DNA from 4 places in the Paenibacillus sp. 1-8 genome. Region 1 is predicted to be linked to each of the others. Evidence: riboswitches for the same ligand, from Rfam matches in the RefSeq annotation. Region 1 holds a riboswitch; each other region holds the start of a gene.
The links. A riboswitch is a leader RNA that binds a small molecule or an ion and turns the genes downstream of it on or off. The one in region 1 is predicted to bind cobalamin.
Positions count from the first base shown of each region.

Region 2: linked by a shared signal. The riboswitch ahead of metE (5-methyltetrahydropteroyltriglutamate--homocysteine S-methyltransferase) and the one ahead of AC0WRU_RS06700 (ABC transporter substrate-binding protein) in region 1 are both predicted to bind cobalamin.
Region 3: linked by a shared signal. The riboswitch ahead of cobJ (precorrin-3B C(17)-methyltransferase) and the one ahead of AC0WRU_RS06700 (ABC transporter substrate-binding protein) in region 1 are both predicted to bind cobalamin.
Region 4: linked by a shared signal. The riboswitch ahead of AC0WRU_RS24200 (ABC transporter substrate-binding protein) and the one ahead of AC0WRU_RS06700 (ABC transporter substrate-binding protein) in region 1 are both predicted to bind cobalamin.

Region 1 covers NZ_CM149995.1:1,460,976-1,466,701, forward strand. The annotation lists gene cobD (threonine-phosphate decarboxylase CobD) at 1-1,052, shown strand, start outside; gene cbiB (adenosylcobinamide-phosphate synthase CbiB) at 1,042-2,013, shown strand; gene AC0WRU_RS06695 (histidine phosphatase family protein) at 2,058-2,891, shown strand; cobalamin riboswitch at 3,014-3,208, shown strand; gene AC0WRU_RS06700 (ABC transporter substrate-binding protein) at 3,415-4,422, shown strand; gene AC0WRU_RS06705 (FecCD family ABC transporter permease) at 4,419-5,465, shown strand; gene AC0WRU_RS06710 (ABC transporter ATP-binding protein) at 5,462-5,726, shown strand, end outside.
Region 2 covers NZ_CM149995.1:5,043,768-5,049,493, forward strand. The annotation lists gene AC0WRU_RS23220 (anaerobic ribonucleoside triphosphate reductase) at 1-365, shown strand, start outside; gene nrdG (anaerobic ribonucleoside-triphosphate reductase activating protein) at 362-859, shown strand; cobalamin riboswitch at 1,141-1,336, shown strand; gene metE (5-methyltetrahydropteroyltriglutamate--homocysteine S-methyltransferase) at 1,495-3,813, shown strand; gene AC0WRU_RS23235 (DUF6985 domain-containing protein) at 3,870-4,403, opposite strand; gene AC0WRU_RS23240 (PadR family transcriptional regulator) at 4,794-5,123, shown strand; gene AC0WRU_RS23245 (DUF1700 domain-containing protein) at 5,116-5,673, shown strand; gene AC0WRU_RS23250 (DUF4097 family beta strand repeat-containing protein) at 5,675-5,726, shown strand, end outside.
Region 3 covers NZ_CM149995.1:5,010,575-5,016,300, reverse strand. The annotation lists gene AC0WRU_RS23075 (uroporphyrinogen-III synthase) at 1-485, shown strand, start outside; gene AC0WRU_RS23070 (LOG family protein) at 657-1,211, shown strand; cobalamin riboswitch at 1,269-1,452, shown strand; gene AC0WRU_RS23065 (hypothetical protein) at 1,411-1,641, shown strand; gene cobJ (precorrin-3B C(17)-methyltransferase) at 1,770-3,569, shown strand; gene AC0WRU_RS23055 (sirohydrochlorin chelatase) at 3,663-4,772, shown strand; gene cobK (precorrin-6A reductase) at 4,769-5,548, shown strand; gene AC0WRU_RS23045 (precorrin-8X methylmutase) at 5,696-5,726, shown strand, end outside.
Region 4 covers NZ_CM149995.1:5,246,701-5,252,426, forward strand. The annotation lists gene AC0WRU_RS24185 (ATP-binding cassette domain-containing protein) at 1-51, opposite strand, end outside; gene nikC (nickel transporter permease) at 48-863, opposite strand; gene nikB (nickel ABC transporter permease) at 879-1,808, opposite strand; gene AC0WRU_RS24200 (ABC transporter substrate-binding protein) at 1,824-3,407, opposite strand; cobalamin riboswitch at 3,618-3,819, opposite strand; gene AC0WRU_RS24205 (nucleobase:cation symporter-2 family protein) at 4,379-5,686, opposite strand; gene AC0WRU_RS24210 (xanthine phosphoribosyltransferase) at 5,680-5,726, opposite strand, start outside.

The DNA of each region.
Region 1 (5,726 bases):
TCGGCGGGACGGCTGCGGATTTTGTGGATTTTAGCGCGAACATTAATCCGCTGGGTCCGCCACCGGAGGTGCTTGAGGTGCTGCAAAGCGCGTTGGACACTGTGGTTCGCTATCCAGACCCCGGACACCGGAATTTTAAAAATATGCTGGCGCGGCGACTGCATGTTCCACCAGAGTCGCTGAGTATCGGAAACGGCGCGGCTGAGAGCATGGCGTTGCTGTTACTGGGACTGGCTCCCAAGCGTGTGGGCACGGTGGAGCCGTGCTTTTCGGAATATGCCGAGCTGGCGGGCAAATTTGGAGCTGAGGTAAGCAGGGTGTACGGCAAGGCCTCGCTTCAATGGAAGGCGGATGTGGAAGACATACTCCAGCTCATGGAGCAGGTGGATGTTCTGTTTCTCGGTCAGCCGAATAATCCGAACGGTGTGCAATACGGCGATCAGGAGCTGCGTGAGCTGGCAGAGGCGGCAGGGAAAATGGGCACCGTGCTAGTGGTGGATGAAGCGTTTATTGATTTTATCCCGCAGGAACGGAAAATTTCACTATTGCCTGTGCTGGATCGGTATCCCCATGTGATTTTGATCCGGTCGATGACGAAATTTTATGCCATTCCGGGCTTGCGCTTGGGCTATGCGATTGCTCATCCGGACTACATCCGGCGAATGACGGCCAAGCAGGTGACCTGGAGCGTGAACGGATTGGCGTTGCTGGCCGGAGAGGCGTGTTTGCGGAGCGGTGAGGCGTACGAGCGCCGCACGCAGGAACTGATTGCTACGGAGCGTAGCCGTCTGCTGACCGCTTTGGCGGAATGGGGCTGCGGTGTCATCCCCGGTGAAGCGAATTACGTGCTGGCACGGGCGCCGGGGACGTGGAGCGCATCAGCTATTCAGCAGGCGCTTGGACAACGCGGAATTCTTATACGTAGCTGTGCTATGTATCCGGGGCTGACAACGAGCCATTTTCGGATTGCGGTCAAGGATGCAGAAGCCAACGATAGGCTGCTGTCTGTATTGGGTGAAGTGCTGGAGGAGGAACGGCGGCGTGACAGTTAGCTTGATCATGATGGCTGCATATCTTCTGGACAGGCTGATCGGCGATCCGAGGTGGTTGCCGCATCCGGTCATCGGCATGGGACATGCCATTTCTGCCTTGGAAAAGGCGATTCGCCGCCGGGTTCACAGTGACCGTGGTTTGAAACGCGCTGGTTTGCTGCTGCCACTGATTGTGGTGGGCGGCTCCTTTGCGCTTGGCTGGACGTTACTGCGCTTGCTTGCCTGGATTCATCCGTGGCTGTCTGTCGGAGCGGAAATTGCGCTGATCGCAACCACAATTGCTTCCAAAGGACTAAAGGACGCCGGAATGGCAGTGTATCGCGAATTAAAGGCGGGTGATCTGCCTGCGGCACGCCGGGAGCTGGGGATGATCGTCGGGCGGGATACGCAGCAGCTCGATGAGCCTGAGATTGTGCGTGGTACGGTTGAAACGGTGGCTGAGAATATCGTGGACGCGATTATTTCCCCGCTTTTTTATGCCCTGATCGGGGGAGCACCATTAGCTCTGGCTTATCGTGCCGTGAATACCCTCGATTCCATGGTTGGCTACAAAAATGAAAAGTATCTGCATTTGGGCTGGGCCTCGGCACGTCTGGATGATGCCGCTAATTACATTCCGGCACGCCTGACAGCGGGTATGCTGGTAGTAGCGGCGTGGGTTTATGGGCATGATGCTGGACGTAGCTGGCGTATGGTAAGGCGAGATGCGCGGCTGCATCCCAGTCCGAACAGCGGCTTTCCAGAATCAGCAGTTGCGGGTGCATTGGGGATTCGCCTCGGAGGCTATAATGTATATCATGGCGTGCGCTCCTTTCGCGCATATATGGGAGAGCTGGTGCGATCGATGGAGCCGGATGATATCCGGCATACGATCCGGCTGATGTTTGCCGTGTCCAGTATGTTTGCGGGATTGTGTCTGTTCGTGTCCGCCGGATGCTATGCGCTGGGGTGGATACAGTGAAGCGTGACACACTGAATAATGATCGAGCAGGAAGTGACATTATCTTGAAACAAGATATAGCAGCAAAAAGGACAGTAGAATACGCACAAAGTCCGAACTCACAGGAGGATAAGGTGCCGTATTATGCTAAAGAAGTTCTGCATCGGGACTTGGAGCTTGTGCTGGTACGGCACGGCACAACCTTATGGAACAGGGAACGTCGATACCTGGGGCACTCCGATCTGGGATTGCTACCGGGAGCAGAGCAAGAATTAGAGCCTTTGCGGGAAAAATTACAGAGGCATTCCTTTGCCCGAATCTATTGCAGTGACTTGATACGTTGTCGTCAGACCTTGCAGATCATTTTGCCGGAATCGGAACTGAAACCAGAGCTTGAAGTGGGAACCCACTTCGAATCGAAACCGGAATCACGGTTGGAGCTAACATCGAAATGGGAGTCTGAGCGTTTCCTATCTAATATGTCTGTTGGGTCTGCCATCATGGAACCACGTCTGCGAGAGCTTCATTTTGGCGAGTGGGATGGAAAAACGTATGACATGCTTAAGGATGTGGAGTTGTATCGCGCTTGGATTGATGAGCCGCAACGGATCACCCCTCCTGGAGGAGAGTCTTGGGCAGATTTTGTGAATCGTCTGCGCAAATTTCTTGACTCTCTGTATGAGTGGCATGTTGCTATGGAAGTTCAGCCAATGGGTTTGACTGCTGCGCCGCCCTCTATTTTGATCGTTACGCATGGTGGCGTAATTCGTCAGTTGGCTTGCATGCTGATACCGGGCCATGATTTTTGGAGCCTGAATCCGAAGCCGGGAGCGGCAATTAGGATTCAATTGAGGTTGGCAGGACCGCACAATTACATTGCGAAAATGCTTCCTCATTAGGTTAGACATCAACGGATAAAGAGGCTGTTTGGGTTGTAAGCCGTCTCTTTTTAACCTATAATCATCAAGTAAAAGAACGGCTTGATTACCACTACATCAAATATCCAGCAGACGAGGTCGGCGCAGTGTGATGAAACTATGGTTTCCCTTTCCTGCGCTGTTAAAAGGGAAGTCGGTGTGAGTCCGGCGCGGTCCCGCCACTGTAAATGGAAAAATGCCAGCCCGATATGCTTTATGTGCCACAAAGCATATGAAGGAGTAGCAGGCTGTCGCATGTTTCTGTAAGTCAGGATACCTGCCCGTCCGCCTGTCACCATAATCCTTCGAGGAAAGGATGACGTGTTCGCAGTGACTGTCCATGCGGGAAGAAGCTGCCGCCTGCGCACGATCTGCGCTAACGTGACCCCTGTGTCCTGATATGAGGATGCGGGGGTTTTTTGATAGGAAAAGAAGGCTGGATATAGATGATATCGGATGATTCAAGTAACGCTCTTAACGATTTTTTTATGAAGGGGTGCAAATCATGGCAGGGAAAAAAATAAAGGTTTGGACAACAGGTCTATTGGCTCTGATTTTGGCAGTTGTGCTGAGTGCATGTGGTGCTAATGGAAAGAATGCTGAAAATAAAGAGGGTCAGGCTTCTTCACAGCAGCCGGGACAGACAGTTACCGCACAAGAGCCTCCGGGCAAAACGGTCTACCCACTCACGATTAAGGATGCAACAGGACAGGAATTTACATTCAAAAAAGCGCCGGATAAAATCGTTTCCGTCTCCCCGGCAGAAACCGAGGCGCTGTTCGCCATCGGGCTGGATAAGGAAATTGTAGGCGTCTCCGACTACTCTGATTACCCGGAAGCAGCTACGAAAAAGCCTAAAGTGGGCGGTATTATGAAACCGAACGAAGAGGCGATCATTGCTGCAAACCCGGAAGTCGTTTTTGCGGGAATTTCACTTAGTGAACAGGCTACGACCAAGCTGCGTGACATGGGAATTATGATTTTTAAAACGGAACCGAAAACAGTTGAAGATGTCATGGCTAACATCGAATTGTATGGTAAAATCACCGATCATCAGAAAGAAGCGAGAGCGGTGACCGACAAGATGAGAGCAGATGTAGCGGAAGTGAAAGAAGGAGTTAAAAATATCGGTAAAGGGCAGAAGCTGCGGGTATACGTCGAGTTTTCACCAGGCTGGACGGTTGGTAAAGGCGAATTTATGGACGAACTGATTACGTTGGCGGGCGGAGAAAATGTAGGTGCCACGCAGAAGGGGTGGTACCAAATCAGTGAGGAAAATATTATTGCAGCGAACCCTGACGTGATTTTGTACAGCAAAAGTGTCAAGGATGACAAAACAGGCCAGACGCTCGGCGATATCATTAAAGCTCGCAGTGGATGGGATCAAATATCGGCTGTTCGTCACAACCGGGTATTTGCCGTGGATGATAATTTGATCAGTCGTCCGGGTCCGCGCGTAACGGAAGGTCTCAAGGAAGTGGCCAAGGGCGTGTATCCTGAAATTTTCAAATGAACCGTAAACTGATCGGCTTTGGAGGGACAGGTCTTGTCCTGCTGCTGCTGACGCTGCTACTTTGTCTTGGCATCGGCTCGGCCAAGCTTCCGGTCAGCCAGATCACGGGTATTCTGGTCAACCACCTACCGTGGTTAGGTGATACGTTTACACCGGATTGGAATACATCCTCAGAGCAGATTATTTTGAAGGTCAGACTGCCACGAGTGTTACTGGGAATGCTAGTAGGCGCAGCGCTGGCGCTGGCGGGAGCCGGATTTCAGGGTGTGCTGCGCAATCCTTTGGCTGATCCGTATACACTGGGGGTATCCTCTGGTGCTTCGGTAGGAGCGGCGGTGCTGATTTATTGGGGGCTTCAATTTTCATTTGTTGGCATATGGACGCTGCCGCTAGTGGCGTTTACGACCGGAATGCTGACGCTGTGGATGGTGCTGACGTTGGCACGGGAAGGCGGAAAAATTCCAACACAAAGTCTCATTTTGTCGGGTGTGGTGATGCAATCCTTTCTGGGAGCGGTTGTTTCCTTTCTGACAGCCATGTCGAAGGAGACGGTCAATGAAATACTGTACTGGACGATGGGAAGTCTTAGTCTGCGCGGTTGGTCATATACAGGAATCCTTTTACCTTATGTGGTCATAGGACTGGTGTTTCTATGGAACCGGGCACGTGTGCTGAATATTCTGGCTTTGGGTGAACGTCAGGCGGCTCACATGGGAGTTAATGTAGATGCGACGAAGCTATCCGTTCTGATCATATCCACGCTGTTGACGGCTGCGGCTGTCTCGGTATGCGGAGTGATTGGCTTTGTGGGACTCGTTGTACCGCATATCATCCGTTTGGTGACGGGTCCCGACTATCGGATGATCGTTCCGTTATCCGGGCTGGGCGGGGCTATTTTCATGGCTTGGGCCGATACTGCGGCACGTACGCTACTGGCTCCGACCGAAATTCCGCTTGGTGTCATGACGGCCTTTGTCGGTGCACCGTTCTTCGCATATCTCCTGTACCGGAACAAGAAGCTGCGCAGGGGGGGATTGCTGTGAAGGAACCAAGTGGATCACAGGCACCGCGAGTCCGGGCGTTGGAGATTGCCAGTCTGACTCGTGATTTTGGGGAATTCCATGCGTTAAAAAATATAAGCTGGAGCGTAGACGAAGGAGATTGGTGGGGCATCATCGGCCCGAACGGGAGTGGAAAGTCGACGTTGCTGCATCTGCTTTCCGGTGTGGACCACGCGACTTCGGGAAACGTTCTTGTATATGGTAAAAAGGTCAGCAGCTATGGCAGAAAAGAGCTTTCCCGTC
Region 2 (5,726 bases), 1.9 Mb from region 1:
CGCTTCCGGCTGCCCGTAAAATCAGCCTCGAAGCCCCATTTCATAACCTGTGCAACGCTGGAGCGATTTCGTACATTGAGCTGGATGGCAATGCGCGGAATAACCCGGAGGCGTTTCTTAAAATTGTACAATATGCGCTTCATCAAAACATTGGGTACTTCTCCATTAATCATCCCGTAGATCGTTGCCCGGAATGCGGCTACGAGGGCATTATCGGGACAAGCTGTCCCCATTGCGGTGCTGATGAGGAACATACGCATTTTCAGCGCTTACGCCGGGTAACCGGATATCTGACAGGTGATTATACCGTCCGGTTCAACACCGCAAAACAAGCCGAGGTACGTGACCGGGTGAAGCATCGGTGAATTTATGCGGCTACATTCCGGAATCTCTGAACGAAGGACACGGCCTGCGCACCGTTGTGTTCATTAGCGGTTGCCGCCATGCCTGCCCCGGCTGCTTCAATCCGGCATCCTGGAGCTTCCGTACAGGCGAACCGTTCACACCGGAGCGGCAGCAGGAGGTTATCCGTGACATCGCCGATAATCCATTGCTGGACGGGTTAACCCTTTGCGGCGGAGACCCCTTTTTCTCGGCAGCGGAATGCTCGCAGTTTGTACGCGACTTCCGCGCAGCCTGCCCTGACCGAACCGTGTGGGCCTATACGGGCTTCGTCTACGAAGAACTGCTTACGGATCAGGCCCGGCAGGAGCTGGCGCTGCTGTGCGATGTGATTGTGGACGGTCCTTTTGTAGAACAGCAAAAGGATCTGACCCTTCCCTTCCGAGGCAGCCGCAATCAGCGACTGGTTGATGTGAAGGCCAGCATTCTGGCAGGATCTACCGTTACATTAGCCTGAGGCGATGTTATACTCGCATGAGTTGTTATGCCCTAAGACGAGTCCTTTCCCTATGGGAGGGCTTGTCTTTTTTTGCGTGTAGTTGGAAAGGGGGGTGCTTTAAATCGGGAACACGGGATAACGTACTGATAAGCAGAACGCTTTTAATAAACCTTAAATGTGCTTCCATAAACTTAATCGTTTCATTGCAGGTTCAAACGGAGTTTCTATTGCGCATCCCGCAGGTTTCACTTATGATGGTGAACAAGTATACGAGTGCATAATTATTCGTCATACCATAATCGCATAGCTTGGAGATAGGTGTCTGTTCTATTCAGTTCAGGCTTAAAAGGGAAGCCGGTGCAAGTCCGGCGCGGTCCCGCCACTGTAAACGGGGAATTTTCAGCTGTTGATACACCCACTGGTCCACAGACCGGGAAGGAGCGCTGAAAGTCATGATTCGTAAGTCAGGAGACCTGCCTATTTCAACAACATCGCAAGTACCTACGGGAGATAGGGAGGTGTTAAGAGCAGTCGCCGAATTTTTATTTTTAAATAACGGAGGCATTCTTTCCCCTATTCATTTTTACCCCGGGGAGGAATGTCTTTTTTTGTACGCAAAAATAAACTGGTTACCAGCCTGGGAGGAAAAGTACATGTCATTTACCGAATTGCCTGATTTGCCCGGCTTGATCAGCAGTAACCTGGGATATCCGCGTATCGGTGGGAACCGGGAATGGAAGAAAGCACTGGAACGCTTCTGGAACGGCAGCATGGATGAAGGTGAACTGCATATCGAGATGAAACGATTGCGGTTGGAGCATCTGAGCAAGCAGCGTGACAAGGGAATTGATCGAATTCCAGTCGGAGACTTTTCCTATTACGATCACATGCTGGATACATCCGTGATGTTCGGTCTGGTGCCGGAACGGTTCAACTACCGTCTCGAGGGACCTGTTCCCCTATCCGTCTATTTCGGGATAGCCCGTGGACAAAAGGGTGCCACCGCCAGTGAAATGACCAAATGGCTGAATACCAATTACCATTACATCGTACCGGAATTGGCGAATGCAACCCCGGTGTTCACGGAGAATAAGCCGTTGCAGGCTTATCGTGAAGCGAAACAGGAGTTGGGCATTGAGGGTAAACCCGTCATGATCGGTCCTTATTCGTTCGTTGCCCTGTCCAAAGGCTATGATCGTAAGGATTTGGCCGCCATTGTACGAAGCTTCCTGCCACTGTATGCCCGCGTCCTGTCTGAGCTGGCTGCGGAAGGCGTTCAGTGGGTGCAGGTGGATGAGCCTGTCCTGACCACCTCATTCCCGGCAGAGGATTTGGACATTATTCAGGAGGCTTATGAAGCCTTGTCCGAGGCTGCTCCATCCTTAAATATCGTGCTGCAAACCTACTTTGGCAGTCTGGATCATTATGAGCACCTGTCCACGCTCCCGGTACAGGGATTAGGTATGGATTTTGTACATGATGATGGCGAAAACCTTCAACATGTGCTCCAGCATGGCTTCCCCGCAGGCAAAACGCTGGCCGCTGGCGTTATTGACGGGCGCAATATATGGCGCTCCGATCTGAACGCCGTGGCTGCGCTGCTTGAACAGCTGGCAGAACAAACGCCCGCCGCCCAGCTCATCGTACAGCCATCATGCAGTCTGCTGCATGTGCCGGTCAGTCTGGAAGCAGAGCATAAGCTGGACCCAGAGCTGGTACAAGCGCTGGCCTTTGCCGATGAAAAGCTGGAAGAAATCGCAGCTTTGACCGCTGCGCTTGGCAAACGCGAACCCTCGGCACTTGCCAAGCTTGAGCAGAGTGCGGACGCGGTAGCTCGCTTCAACAGCTCGGCGGCACGAGTACAGACCGCTGCCGATATGGCGGCTCTACTGGCGAAAGAGCCGCAGTCACGCAGCGTTCCCTTCGTCGAGCGTCGTGTGATTCAGCAGGACAAGCTGAAGCTGCCTCCACTTCCTACGACGACGATTGGCAGCTTCCCGCAAACCGCCGAGGTTCGCAAAGCCCGTCTGCACTATCGCAGAGGGGAATGGTCTGCCGAGCAGTACCGAACATTCATTCAGCAGCAAATCAAGGAATGGATTGATATACAGGAGGACATTGGTATTGATGTGCTTGTACACGGGGAGTTTGAGCGGACCGACATGGTTGAGTTTTTTGGCGAAAAGCTGAAAGGCTTTGCCTTTACACAAAACGGGTGGGTACAGTCCTACGGCTCCCGCTGTGTTAAACCGCCGATTATATACGGAGACGTGTCGTTCGACCAACCTATGACCGTGGAAGAAACGGCCTTCGCCCAATCGTTGACCTCCAAACCGGTCAAGGGAATGCTGACAGGTCCGGTAACGATTTTGAACTGGTCCTTCGAACGTAATGATATTCCTCGCAGTCAGGTTGCTTTACAGTTAGCACTGGCACTACGGGCTGAGGTAGAAGCATTGGAAAAAGCGGGGATTGGCATGATTCAGGTCGATGAACCCGCAATCCGTGAAGGGCTTCCGCTGAAAAAGGAACAGCAGCAGGCCTACCTGGAGTGGGCGGTTCAAGCCTTCCTTGTTACAACAGCAACCGTTGAACCCGCCACCCAAATCCATACGCATATGTGCTATTCCGAATTTCAGGATATGATCCAATCCATCTCCGATATGGATGCGGACGTCATTTCTATTGAAACCTCGCGAAGCCACGGAGAACTGATTGTCAGCTTTGAGGATCAGGTGTATGACAAAGGCATTGGTCTGGGCGTATACGATATCCACAGTCCGCGTATTCCCGATGTATCGGAAATGCTGAGTATGATCCAGCGTGCCCTGCGCGTACTGCCTTCCGATTTATTTTGGGTCAATCCAGACTGCGGTCTGAAAACCCGCACCAAGGATGAATCTGTAGCTGCATTGCGGCAAATGGTGCTGGCCGCTCAAGCTGCCAGAGATTCGTTGACTGTATCCAGCTAATTTCTATACCTATCCCCTTCCTGGACCCTTTTATCCCTGCAAGCCGGAAGGGGATTCTATTCCAAATCATATAATGTATAAGCTCCTTGAATATGCTCGGGTTGTCCCTGCTTCAGATGCACACCCAAGCCATGCTCTCTATCCCATGAACAGCTAAAATTCAAGTACAGCTCATCCTCTTCTGTTGAGTCAGGAACCAGTATAGACACGAGCTGTAGCCATTCCAGTAATTGTGCCGAATCCTTCACGTAGGGCGCATATTCATCCGGATTTTCTCCCCACGAGATATAAGCGTTCCGGTACTTTTCCACTATACCTGCATAGTAATGATGTATCGCTTCCAGCACATGAGGATGAATGTCGGACCCATGTGCCATATATTGCTCCCACGTCTTTTTTTGCTCCTGCTTAGGCTCTCTTATAGCCTGCGCTTCTTCCTCGGAATCGGCGGACACCATAAACTCTATCTCTACCTCTGAGTCCTGTCCGCAAAAATGGAGCTGCATCGCGCCCCGAAGCACGATTTCCTCCGATACATCCCAAGTCTCATCATCCTGATCCAGCTCCATATACCAGCGTTCCCAATTCATTCTTCGCCCCATCCTTTTCATAAGAAATGATCTTCAACTCTATGGAACCTTTATTTTACAATTTAACATCCTAATGAATGAAATTAAAGCGGGCCCCTTTCCGCAAATTCCCCAGGATTCGGCGTATTTCTAAATAAAACTACTTTTTTCAACAGCATTCCCTATCTCACTGACTCTAAAAGCAAAAGAAAACTCCTAAAATGAGCCCGTAGATCTATTTTTAAATTTTTAGTACCTTGCATTAATCAGTACATGATGTTAAATTATACCTGACTACTAATTTATGATTAGTACCTGAACTATTTTATGCTCAAGCACACATTTCTCCCCCATACTCCAAACGACACCTATGAAGCAATGATAACATCCAGGAAGGGAGCACCGCTCATCATGAATGTGAACATCCAATTCAAAAAAGGGGTGCTGGAACTGTGCGTTCTTGTTTTAATTGGGCGCAGGGACCGTTACGGCTACGAACTGGCTCAGGCCGTCTCCCGTCATATCGAAGTAGCCGAAGGAGCTTTATATCCGCTGCTTCGCCGTCTGGTATCAGAGGGATACTGTACAACTTATTTACAGGAATCGACCGAGGGACCCCCGCGTAAATATTATCGGCTGACTGATGCAGGCAGCAATTACACAAGAATACTTACACGGGAATGGAATGAATTTGTCCATCATGTCGCAAGCCTACTGGAGGAAGGAAATCCCGATGAATAGAAAACAGTTTCTTACAGAGGTGGAGCAACGTCTCTCCCCTCTCCCCGCAGAGGAACGTAATGAGCTGCTTGGTGATTTAAGTCAGCATTTTGACTATGGGCTGGTGAATGGAAAAAGCGAAGTCGAAATTGCCAGCGAACTGGGCAACCCCGAGGATATCGCTCGCGAAGCGCTGGATGATCCTAACGCACTCTGGAATACCTCTCCTCCTCCGCTTCGCCAGGGAAGCTTCGCGCGCAATCTATTTACTTTCTTGGGGCTGCTATTTCTTAATTTGTTAATCTCCATTCCTGTCTTAGCCTCTTTATGGGCAGTATGGGTTTCGTTGGCCGTAGCAGCAGTCAGCTTCATAGCGGCCCCCCTTCTCGCTGTCGCAGATTATGCGCTGAACGGCAACTTTTATCCCGCTAAATTCTTTTTTGCCATCACGTTGACCGGGATTGGCCTATTCCTGTTGCCTGGAGTACGCTACCTTCTGAACCTTCTGGTCAGAGGTACCGTTCGATACTCGAAATGGAATCAGACTACCCTGAGGGGAGCTAACGAGTAACATGAATAAAAAATGGTTTATTGCAGCGGGTCTATGTATCATCATCGGTGTGG
Region 3 (5,726 bases), 1.9 Mb from region 1:
GAAGCTTGATCGGGTTGACGCAGGCCTTTGCTCCGTACGATCTGAAGGGGAAGGAAGTGCTGTTGCAGCTACATGGTGATCCAGCCCCCCGGCTGGTGAAGTGGCTGGACGAGCAAGGCGCAGTTACCCGGCAGGTGCTTCCCTATAAGCATATTCCGCCGGAGGAGGCAAATTTGCAAGCATTGCTACAGGATATCCTGAACCGCAATGTGGATGCAGTTACGTTCACCAGCGGTCCACAAATCCGCTTTTTGGCTCAATATGCGAGGGAACAGAAGCAGATGGAAGACGTGCTGGAAGCTTTTCGTCAGGATGTGATCGCTGTGTCGGTAGGCAAGGTGACGGCGCAGTCCATTTTGGAGGAAGGGATTGAACGGATCGTGTTTCCGGTGGAGGAACGAATGGGCGCGATGATGGTGGAGCTGGGAAGATATTTTGAGCATAGCGCTTCGGCGCATGGCTGCGGTCTGGAAGTAGTGAACTGAAAACTACCCCATATCCTTGCGATAAAGGGTAAAATGAAGATAAGGGCCTACAGGGTCTTTATCTTTTTTTGTTGGACATGCATCGACAGAAGTTTTTGTTATAGCGAAAATATTTATTTAATATAATGAAAAAGCCTCGATGCTGGATACCAGAACAGGAGCTGAGACGTTATGAATTCCATTTGTGTCTTTGCCGGGTCCAGACCCGGACATTCATCGGTATATCTTCAGGAGGCAGGCAAGCTTGGAGAGGCTATGGCCCGACATCATGTTCGTCTGATCTATGGAGGCTCCAGCAAGGGGCTGATGGGCGAGGTCGCGGATGCGATGCTGGCAGGGGGCGGTCAGGTCACCGGGATTATGCCGACCCTGTTATTCGATGCAGAGATCATTCACCGGGGAGTTACCGAATTTATTGAGGTGGCGAGCATGCATGAACGCAAAGCGGTGATGAGCGAAAAGGCTGACGCATTCATTGCCCTTCCGGGCGGATTGGGAACATTTGAGGAGCTATTCGAGGTACTATGTTGGGGGCAAATCGGCATTCATCGCAAGCCTATCGGGCTGCTGAATGTGAACAGATATTTTGACCCGTTGGCGGAAATGGTGCGTCATAGTGTGCGTGAGGGATTTACCGGAGTTGACCATCCAGCGCTGCTGAGTATCTCTGCGGACCCGGACGAATTGCTGCATATGCTAAAAAACAAGGCGGAAAACTTGAAATAAAGCGTTTTTCATGCTTGCGCAACTGATTGAGGCAAGGTTATGATAAGACCCATAATCAAATAGCGGACAGACAAGGTGCCTTTGTGATAGCAAAGGGTAACAGGGAATCGGGTGCAAGTCCCGAGCGGTCCCGCCACTGTAAGGAAGAGGATTTTTTCAGACGTCACTCGTGAGAAACCGGGGAAGGCGAAAAAATCTGTTGATGCCGAGCCAGGAGACCTACCTTGATCTGTATGCACCGTTAACCTTCGCGGAGAGGACGGGTGTACGAAATCAGGAAATCAGGCGCACGTTGCTTTTTCCATGTTGGTTACAGGTTTGCGTGGATCTGAACGTGCAGAAGCGTTCAAGCGTGAACAGGCAGATGGAAAGCAACGGCACGATGGCGGGAGACAAGAAGTGTCTGTCTTCTTATGCTGTGTCCGTCTGATGATACGATGTGTACATAGGAAACCCATCCGGGGAGGATGGGTTTTTTTGAGTTACAGGATGTCCATATACAAGTGGAATAGATAGAAGTGTGGAAAACATAGCCTGGATTTAAGAAGGAGGATAACGATGAGCCGATTAGGAAAATTGCTCGTGATTGGATTCGGACCGGGGGATATGGAACATATCACCAAACGGGCGCTGGATGCGCTGGCCGAGAGTGAGGTCATTATCGGTTACAACACCTATGTAGATCTGATCCGTCCGTTATTGAATGGACAGGAGATTGTTCGCACAGGCATGACAGAGGAAGTGAGCCGTGCGCAGGAGGCGGTTCGACAGGCGGAGATGGGCAAGAAGGTAGCCGTCATTTCCAGTGGAGACGCAGGCGTATATGGCATGGCCGGGCTAGTGTACGAAGTGCTGATGCAAAAGGGCTGGCGTCGTGAGGACGGGGTTGAGGTAGAAGTCGTGCCGGGAATATCGGCGATTCAGTCCTGTGCTTCGCTGTTGGGTGCGCCCGTCATGCATGATGCATGCACGATCAGTCTGAGTGACCATTTGACCCCTTGGGAAACGATTGTGAAGCGTGTAGAAGCGGCAGCTTCGGCGGATTTTGTCATTGCACTGTACAATCCGCGCAGTGGTCGGCGTACACGCCAGATAGTTGAGACGCAGTCCATTTTGCTGCGCTACCGTGATCCGCAGACTCCGGTAGGGCTGGTCAAGAGTGCTTATCGCGACCGTCAGCAAGTAATTGTGACGACGCTGGAGGACATGCTCAACCATGATATCGGTATGCTGACGACCGTCATCATCGGCAATTCCTCGACGATGGTGTATGACGGTCTGATCGTGACGCCGCGCGGGTATCAGCGCAAGTATACGCTGGATGCGTCCGAGCAGGCGCTCCAGCCGCATCAGCGGCTCCGCACGGAAGCGGAGCCGTGGTCGCTGGGCGCGCAAGAGGATCGCGCGCTGAATGCGTCGCAGGCAGGCGCTGCACCCGCAGTGCCAGCCCCCGCGGGTGCTGGCGGGACCGCCCCCGCTCCTTCCGCGAGCGGCGCTGCTGCGGTGGCAACGCAGGCACGCCCGCAAGCGGTGGCTGCCGTGCAAGCCGGGGTGGCCCCGGCATCGCTGGCAGCGGAGGCGCTGAGCCGCCTCGCTGCGGGCGGCAAGCTGCCGGGCGCAGCGAGCGCGCGCTGGAGCGGGCAAGCGCCCGCCGTGAGCACCGCCGGAGCGGTGGCTACGGCCGGGACAGCGACAGGTAGCTTTGGCAAGCCTGCGCTGTTTGAGGTGGGCGTTTCCCCCGGCGTGGGAAACAAGAAGTTCACCGCTCACCAGATGGCGCTGCTCGCCGAGGTAGCGGGTGATGAAGGCGAGCTGGAGTATACGCCGGATCACCAGATCGTGCTGCGCGTGCCATGCGCAGACCCGGAGGAGCTGGTAGGGCGGCTACGGGATGAACGATTCATCGTGATGCCGATTGGCGATGTGTTTAAGGTGAAGGCGTGCGACTTCTGCAATATGGAGAAGGATGATGCTGTGCCTGTGGCAGAGCATCTACAGGTTGTACTGGGCGGATTGCAGGCACCCAAGGAAACGAGCATTGCTTTGAACGGCTGCGGTATGGCCTGCTATGGAGCGGTGCTGGAGGATATCGGGATTGTGTACCGCAAGGGTGGATACGATCTGTTCCTCGGCGGCAAAAAATTCGGACGCAACGCTCATGCCGCTCAACCTGTAGCGGAGGGCATTCCGGGGGATCAGATTACGGATATCGTTGAGAACGTCGTCGCTGAATATAAGGAAAAAGGGCATCCGAACGAGCGTTTTCATAAATTTTTCAAGCGTGTGGGCGTGGTAGCGGGTTTTCGGCATGAAGATGCGCCTGCAACAGTAGAAGTGAATGCCGTCTGCGGCGATTAATGCGCTAGAAAGCCTGTTTTTATGGATGTAAGCATACAGATAAAATAGGGCGTCTTGCAGGTTATCCCTATTGATGAGGAGGAAAATACAGCAGTGAATGCAATATTGTTGGTTGGACATGGAAGTCGAGACCCGGAGGGGAATCAGGAGCTGATGGAATTTGCACAGGCGGTGGCAGATCGGGTACCGGATATGTGCGTGGAAACCTGTTTCTTGGAGTTGGCACGTCCCGGCATTGCCGAAGGAGTGCAGACATGTGTGGAAAAAGGGGCGACGCGTGTCGTTCTTATTCCGATTATTTTGTTCGCAGCGGTACATGCCAAAATTGATATTCCGATGGCTATTGACCGGGCAAAGGCGAAATATCCGCAGGTGGAATTTGTATACGGACGTCCGATTGGCGTTCACGAAAAAATCGTCAGCATTCTGCAAAGCCGCTTGAAAGAGGCCCGTCCGGTTGCGGTTCCAGCCGGTATGGATAGCGCTGTGGAGGCTTCTGCCGAGGTGACGGATGAAGAAACGGCTGTGCTGGTGCTGGGACGCGGAAGCAGCGATCCGGATGCGAACAGCGACTTTTTCAAAATTACCCGTATGCTGTGGGAAAAACTCCCGTATACGTGGGTGGAGAGCAGCTTTATCGGTGTGACACAACCCTCATTTCCAGATGGCTTGGAGCGTTGTCTACGTCTAGGCGCTAAAAAAATCATCGTGCTTCCATACTTTCTATTCACGGGTGTGCTGATTAAGCGTATCGGAGAAATGACAGAGGAATTTGCGGAGTCTCATCCTGCATTGCAAGTGGAAATGGGCGGATATTTTGGGTTCCATCCACAATTGGTCGAGCTGGTGTTGGAGCGTGCCAACGAAGGCTTGGTTGGCAAGGTCATGGCCAATTGCGATAACTGCCAGTTCCGTCTGGAGGCGCAGGAGCACCACCATCATCACCACGACCATGATCACGACCACGGGCATGACCACGATCATCACGATCACCATCATGATCATCACGACCATGACCACCATGCGCATGGACACGATCATCATCATGAGGAACACTCACATGATCACGACCACAATCACGAGCATGTACATGCGCACAGCCATGATGACCATGATCATGAACACCACCACGATCATTCACATACGCCGTCTGTTGTGAACGGAAGCGGGATTTCAGGTGGCGGGCAGGTGAAGGACTCATGATTTTCATGCTATGCGGAACGAGCGATGCTCGGGAATTGGCGCTGCAAATCCGTGACAATGGCTTCAAAGTGCTGACCTCCGTCGTAACAGAAAGCGCGGCAGCCAGCTTGTCCGAAGTGGGGCTTGACGTACGTACAGGTCGAATGACAGCCGATGAAATGGCAGCAGTAGTTCGGGAACAGGGAGTGCAGGCCATCGTTGATGCCAGTCATCCTTTTGCAGAAGAAGCACATGCGAATGCCATGACAGCCGCTCGTGAATCCGGTGTTCCTTATATTCGCTACGAGCGTGCGGGGCTGGTGTATGACAATCATCCGTTGCTTCATATCGTACCCTCCTATGAGGAAGCCGCATTGGAAGCGAAGCAGCTCAAAGGCTCTGTAATGCTTACGACAGGCAGCAAGACGCTCGGCACGTTCACCCAGCATTTGCTTGGAGACCCGGAGATTCGTCTGGTCGCTCGCATGCTGCCACGCTTGGATAATATGGAGAAATGCGGCGAGCTGGGCATGGAGCAAAAAAATATTATCGCCATGCAGGGACCTTTTTCCCGCGAGATGAACGAGGCATTGTACAAGCATTTCGGCACGACGGTGATGGTCACCAAGGAAAGCGGACGCACGGGAGCGGTAGATGAGAAGGTTCAATCTGCGCTGGAGCTGGGCATTCATGTTATTTTGATTTCCAGACCGGAAGTGGAATTTGGCACCGTATTTAATCATTTCGACGGAGTGATCGACGCATTGCGCACAACCAAGGTGGACCCTTCGATCTGAACTATGACCCTGTGAATCTGATCGATCCGGGTAATTAACAACCCAGTCAATTTGATAAATCCAGAACTTTTTCTGGCGTGTATTTAAAATATAGTCATCTTAAAATACGTATATAAACTAATTTTCCATAAAGGAGTGGTCGAGACGATGGATTTTAAGACGGATTTTAAACCGCTAA
Region 4 (5,726 bases), 1.7 Mb from region 1:
TGGCTTGCGCCCTGCCATATCCCATTTCATATGCCCTGTCCCATCCTTCATTTCGCCGCCCCCTTTTCCGAAAAATGGTCTCCGAGAAGCTGGCACGCGAGCACAAACAGCATAATCGCCAAGCCCGGAAAAATCATGACATGCGGTGCCACCTGAAAATACGACGTCGCATCATGCAGCATCACGCCCCACTCCGGCTTAGGCGGCTGCACACCCAGTCCAAGAAAGGAAAGTCCGGCAACCATAAGCACGACTCGTCCAATGTCCCAGACTGCGTACACAAGCAACTGTGGCAGTACCTGCGGCAACACATAACGTCTCAGCACGCGCACATGTGAATTACCGGATAAACGGGCATATCGGACATAATCCTCCTGACAGGCTTTTTGAACAAGGGTGCGAATATACCGAACATATCCCGCCCACCGTACCGCAATAATCGCTAAGGTCATGTTTACAAAGCCCGGACCCAGGATACCCACAATCGCCACCGTCAAAATAATATCGGGAAAAGCCAGCACGCCGTCAATGACCCGCATGACTAACTGGTCCACACGCCCGCGCACATAGCCAATGAACAAGCCTATCGGCAAACTGATGCACAACGTAGCTGCTGTAATCGCACAGGCAATCAGTACGCTTGTCCGAATCCCGTAAATCAGCCGCGACAGCACATCCCGCCCCAAATGGTCCGTACCCATAGGATATTCTCGGCTGGGCGGCTCCAGACGCTTCAGGAGATCGACATTGAGAGGATCATGAGGAGCAACCCATGGAGCCAAAAGCCCGAGCAGTCCGATCAGGCCCAGCATTACGCCTCCCGTCAGCAAGCTTCCTTTGAAGGACAGCCGCGTGTTTTTCATTTTCAACTTCCTCCCCTAACGCAAACGCAACCTCGGATCTACAGCCGCTTGGACCACATCCACCAAACACTGAACACCTACGATTAAAAATGCAGCAAAAATGACATACCCCTGGATCACCGGATAATCCCGCTGCGTGATCGCATCTATAAAATACTTGCCCAATCCCGGCCATGAAAAAATCGTCTCTACAATGACATTACCCGCCAGCATAAATGACAAATTCGTGCCTAACAGCGTAATGATCGGCAAAATCGCATGCTTGAATATCTCAAAAAACAGAATATGCGTGCGGGAAAAGCCTCGGGCCTTCGCCGCCTTCACAAAATTCCGGTCACCCAGCTCCAGCATTTGGGCACGCAGCACACGGGCTTGCACTACTCCCAAGCCTGCCCCAAGAGTCAAAGCTGGCAGTACCAAATGAGTCCAATCCTCACGACCCATGGATGGGAGCCAGCCCAAACGGACGGAGAACAGGTAAATCAGCAGAAAGCCAAGCCAAAAAGAGGGAATGGACGATCCCAGCAGTGCAAACAGCCTTCCCAGACGATCGAGCCAACCGCTGGATTTTACCGAGGCGGCCAGCCCCATCCCAAGAGTCAGCACCGTCATGACGGCAAAGCCCGCCGAGGCCAGCTCCACGGTAGCGGGCAGTCTGTTCCACAGTTCGGTTAGCACCGACTCCTTGGATACATAGGAGGTGCCCCAGTGCCCTGTGAACACATCCCGCAGCCAGTTCACATACTGAATATGGAGCGGCTCGCTCAAGCCCAGCTCCTTACGCAGCGCCGTCAGCGCCTCCTCAGAGGCAGGCACATTATGCGCGGTGAGCAGAATGGTAGCAGGGTCGCCGGGAGCCAGCCTCATCAGTACAAACGTCAGCGTAGATACAACGAACACAATGATGACCAGTTGCGCCACACGTTCCAGAATAAAACGAATCATAGGGTATGCAGCCGGCTATTCCGCAATATCGGATTGCGCCGTAATGTAGTAATACTCAATCGGATGCGGCGTGAAGCCCTTTACCCCTTTTTTCGCCCCAAATACGTTATCCGGATGAACAATGAACGACTGCGGCAAATCCGTATTAATGATATCCAGCGCTTGCAGTGTCACGGCATTACGCTGCGCTGTATCCTTCGCCAGCTTCAAGCTGCCAAGAAGGTTCTCCAGCGGTTTGGAACTATAACGGCTTACATTGGCTTGGCTTTTAGAGGAATAAAACATGTCCATAAAATATTGCGGCTCCCCCGTATGGGCAGTCAGCATGCTGTACATGGCAAAATCCCAATCGTTTTTGGTCAGTGCCTCGTCGATATTTTCCACCTTACGAATCTTCACCTGGATGCCCTCCTTCAGCAGTTGGCTCTGAATCACCTCAGCCATCACCGAAAGCTCTGGACGTTGAGGAAAGGTCAGCAACGTAACTTCGAACGGCTTGCCTTGCCTGGTCCATGTGCCTTGGGCATCCTTCTTCCAGCCCTCCTTCGTCAATAGCTGCTCGGGCGTTCCGTCCAGCGCTTTACGCTCGACCTTACCGAAGGGGAGAATGCTCGGGAATGGGCTGCTTGCCTCCGTACCATAGCCTCTCATGATCGCACTCACAATGGATGCACGTGGTATCAAGCTGTCCACTACTTTGCGGTTCGCGGCATCCTTGAACACAGGCGACTCCATGTTATACACGATCATATGCGTGCGCAAAGAGGGAGCCGACAGCACTTGCAGCTTATCGTTCTTTTTCAATACCTCCGCGTTATCCACCGGAATATCGGTCGCTACATCTACTTCGCCGGATTGCAGCGCCAGCAGGCGCGAATTGCCGTCCGTAATGAACTTCATCGTTGCTTCAGCCAGCCGGGCCTTCTCGCCCCAATATCCGTCATAACGCTCTACGACCAAGGATTGATCCTTGTTGAATGCTTTAATTTTAAAAGCACCTGTCATCGCAGGGTAGCTCTGCTCATCCTTTATAGACGCTACATCCAGCACAATCGTCGATGGATCCGCCAGATTGGACACCAGCGCCGCATTCGGCTGGTTTGTCGTAATTTTCAACGCCAGCGGGCCGCTTACATCAATGGACTTCACATTCAGTAAATCCTTCGCCAGATGGCTTTTCTCGATAGAGCGCAGCAAAGACGCTTTTACACTTGCTGCATCCATACTCTTTCCATCATGAAAAGTGACTTTATCCTGCAAGCTGAACGTCCAAACTGTAGGGCTGTCCTGCTTCCATTCCTTGGCCAGCCAAGCCTCAGGCTCCAGCTTTTCATTCAAACGGACAAGTGTCTCACCTGCACCGGATCGCATCACATCCCAGCTATTATCTCCGTGCGGGTCAACGCCTGACGGCTTCCACGTATACGCCATCACCAGCTTTTTGTCCGTTGTGGACTGTTGTGCGGATATGTTCTCGCCCTTGCTTGAGCTGTCCGCCGTCTTATTGGTTGTGGAGCATCCCGCAAGAGCCATAACTGCCAGCAGCAGCATCACCCCTGTACATATCAACCATGAACGCCTACTACGATTACTTATCATTCGATGAATCCCCCTCTAACTTGTAAAATCATATAAACCTAACGCAAAACGCGAAAAAAGCATTCCGGACCGCTTGATCAGCAGTCAGAAATGCTTTCATTATAAAATGCCAAAGCTCACCCTCAGTACCCTCTAAAAAAGGGGATCGGTCGGTTTTAGACATTCCGTATGCAGCACGCCTAACCACCTCCCCAGCATCCCGTGGGTCTGACAGTGATGTTAAAACAGGCAGGTCTCCTGACTCCAGGCGTATCTTTCAGGCCTTCCCGGTTCTTCACAGTTCCAGTGGCTGTTCTGAAAGCTACAGCAGTTACCCTGCTGATGCCTGTATACAGTGGCGGGTCCGTGTCGGAATCTACCGAACTTCCCTTTTAAGTGAACACGCTCAACAACCATCTACATGATCTCAACGAAACCCTGTAGATAGAAAGTCCGGCTCACACCTGTTTTCTTCCTTTATTCTTTTTCATTACGATTTAGGACTATCTTATTTTGTTGTTACAGGCTTGTCAACAAATGTCGCATAATAATTTAAATTTGAACGATACGGCGAGAATCAAGGCTATGACTTTGCGTTGCATGCACGCAATGGACGTGATAAAATTAGGTATAGAGATACCCATCGTGTCCGTATACTAAAAAGAGTCTTCGCCGCTACCAACGGCAAAGACTCTCAGGATTTGAAAGGCTGTGGATCACCACGGCGCGCTAAATGCTTAGCTAAACCCACCGTTAGGCGCCTAACCTAATTACGCGGTGGGTTTTCGCTTGGTCCGAAAACATCCACCACTATTCAAAATCCATAAGGTAAATCATACCATGATCCCGCCTACCACTCTAGCAAATTCTTCTAATAGAATCTCAAATCCCCATCTTCATACAGGAAGAGGGCTTTATCAATAACTCTATGCCAAAAAGCCGGAAAAGAGGCTTACGACCTCTCTCCGGCTGTCTTTATCTAATCCTAATTATCAAACCTTCTGCGGAACCTCCGACACTGTCACACCTTTGACTGATTCGGCTTGTTTTTTCGTTAAAACGATGTTCAAGACAATCGCCGTAATCGAGCCGGATACGATGCCGTTTTGCAGCAGCATTTTGGCAAAGCTCGGTAGTTGGTCGAACATTTGGGGCAGCACGGCAGAGCCGAGGCCCACCGCAATGCTGCATGCCGCGATCAGCAGATTGCTTTCCTTCCGCAAGTCCACTTCTGACAAAATAGACATGCCTGATGCAGCAACCGAACCGAACATAACGATCATCGCCCCGCCCAGCACAGCATTAGGAATCACTGTCGTCAAGGCAGCCAGTTTGGGCAGCAAACCAAGAACAACCATGATACCACCCGCAGCAAAAATAACGTTCCGCGATTTGACGCGTGTCAGCGAAATCAGACCTACATTTTGCGAAAAGGCTGTGTAAGGAAACGCATTAAAAATACCCCCGAGCATAATCGCAAGTCCTTCGGAGCGCAGACCATTGACGATCTGCTTCTGCTCCACCTTCTGATCAATCGCCTTGCCTACTGCCAAATAAACGCCCGTAGACTCGACCATGCTGACAATATTAACGATAATCATCGTACATACTGCCATAATGCTAAACTCAGGCTTACCAAAATAAAACGGCTGCGCAACACTCACCCAAGAAGCTTGCGCCACTGGAGCAAAATGCACCATTCCCATCGCATAAGCGACCACCGTACCCGCAAACAGACCAATGAGCACGGAAATCGAACGCAAAAAGCCTTTTGCCAACCGATTCACAAGCAAAATAACCAGCAAAGTAACTAACGCCAGCAACAAATTACGCGGCTGTCCAAAATCCGCGCTTCCCTGACCCCCTGCTACATTATTCATCGCCACCGGAATGAGGGATAGACCGATAATCGTAACAACCGACCCCGTAACCACTGTCGGGAAAAAGCGTAGCAGCTTGCCATACAGCGGTGCCGCGAGCACCACGAATATACCGGACAAAATGATGGCTCCGTACGCGGTCGCTAAATTTGAGGTCGAAGCAATCGCGATGATGGGTCCTACTGCCGTAAACGTACAACCTAAAATGACAGGCAATCTACTGCCGAAAAACCGCGTGCCCATAATCTGTAATAATGTAGCAATCCCGCAAGTGAACAAATCGGCAGCCACCAGATAGGCCATCTGGGCTGGCGTCAGATGCAATGCTCCCCCTACAATGAGAGGTACGGCAATTGCTCCGGCATACATTGCCATCACATGCTGGAAGCCCAGCGCGAATAACTTTTGTTTGCTTAGCATCCCACATTCTCCTTATCAGAAGGAATCACCGCACCAGCTT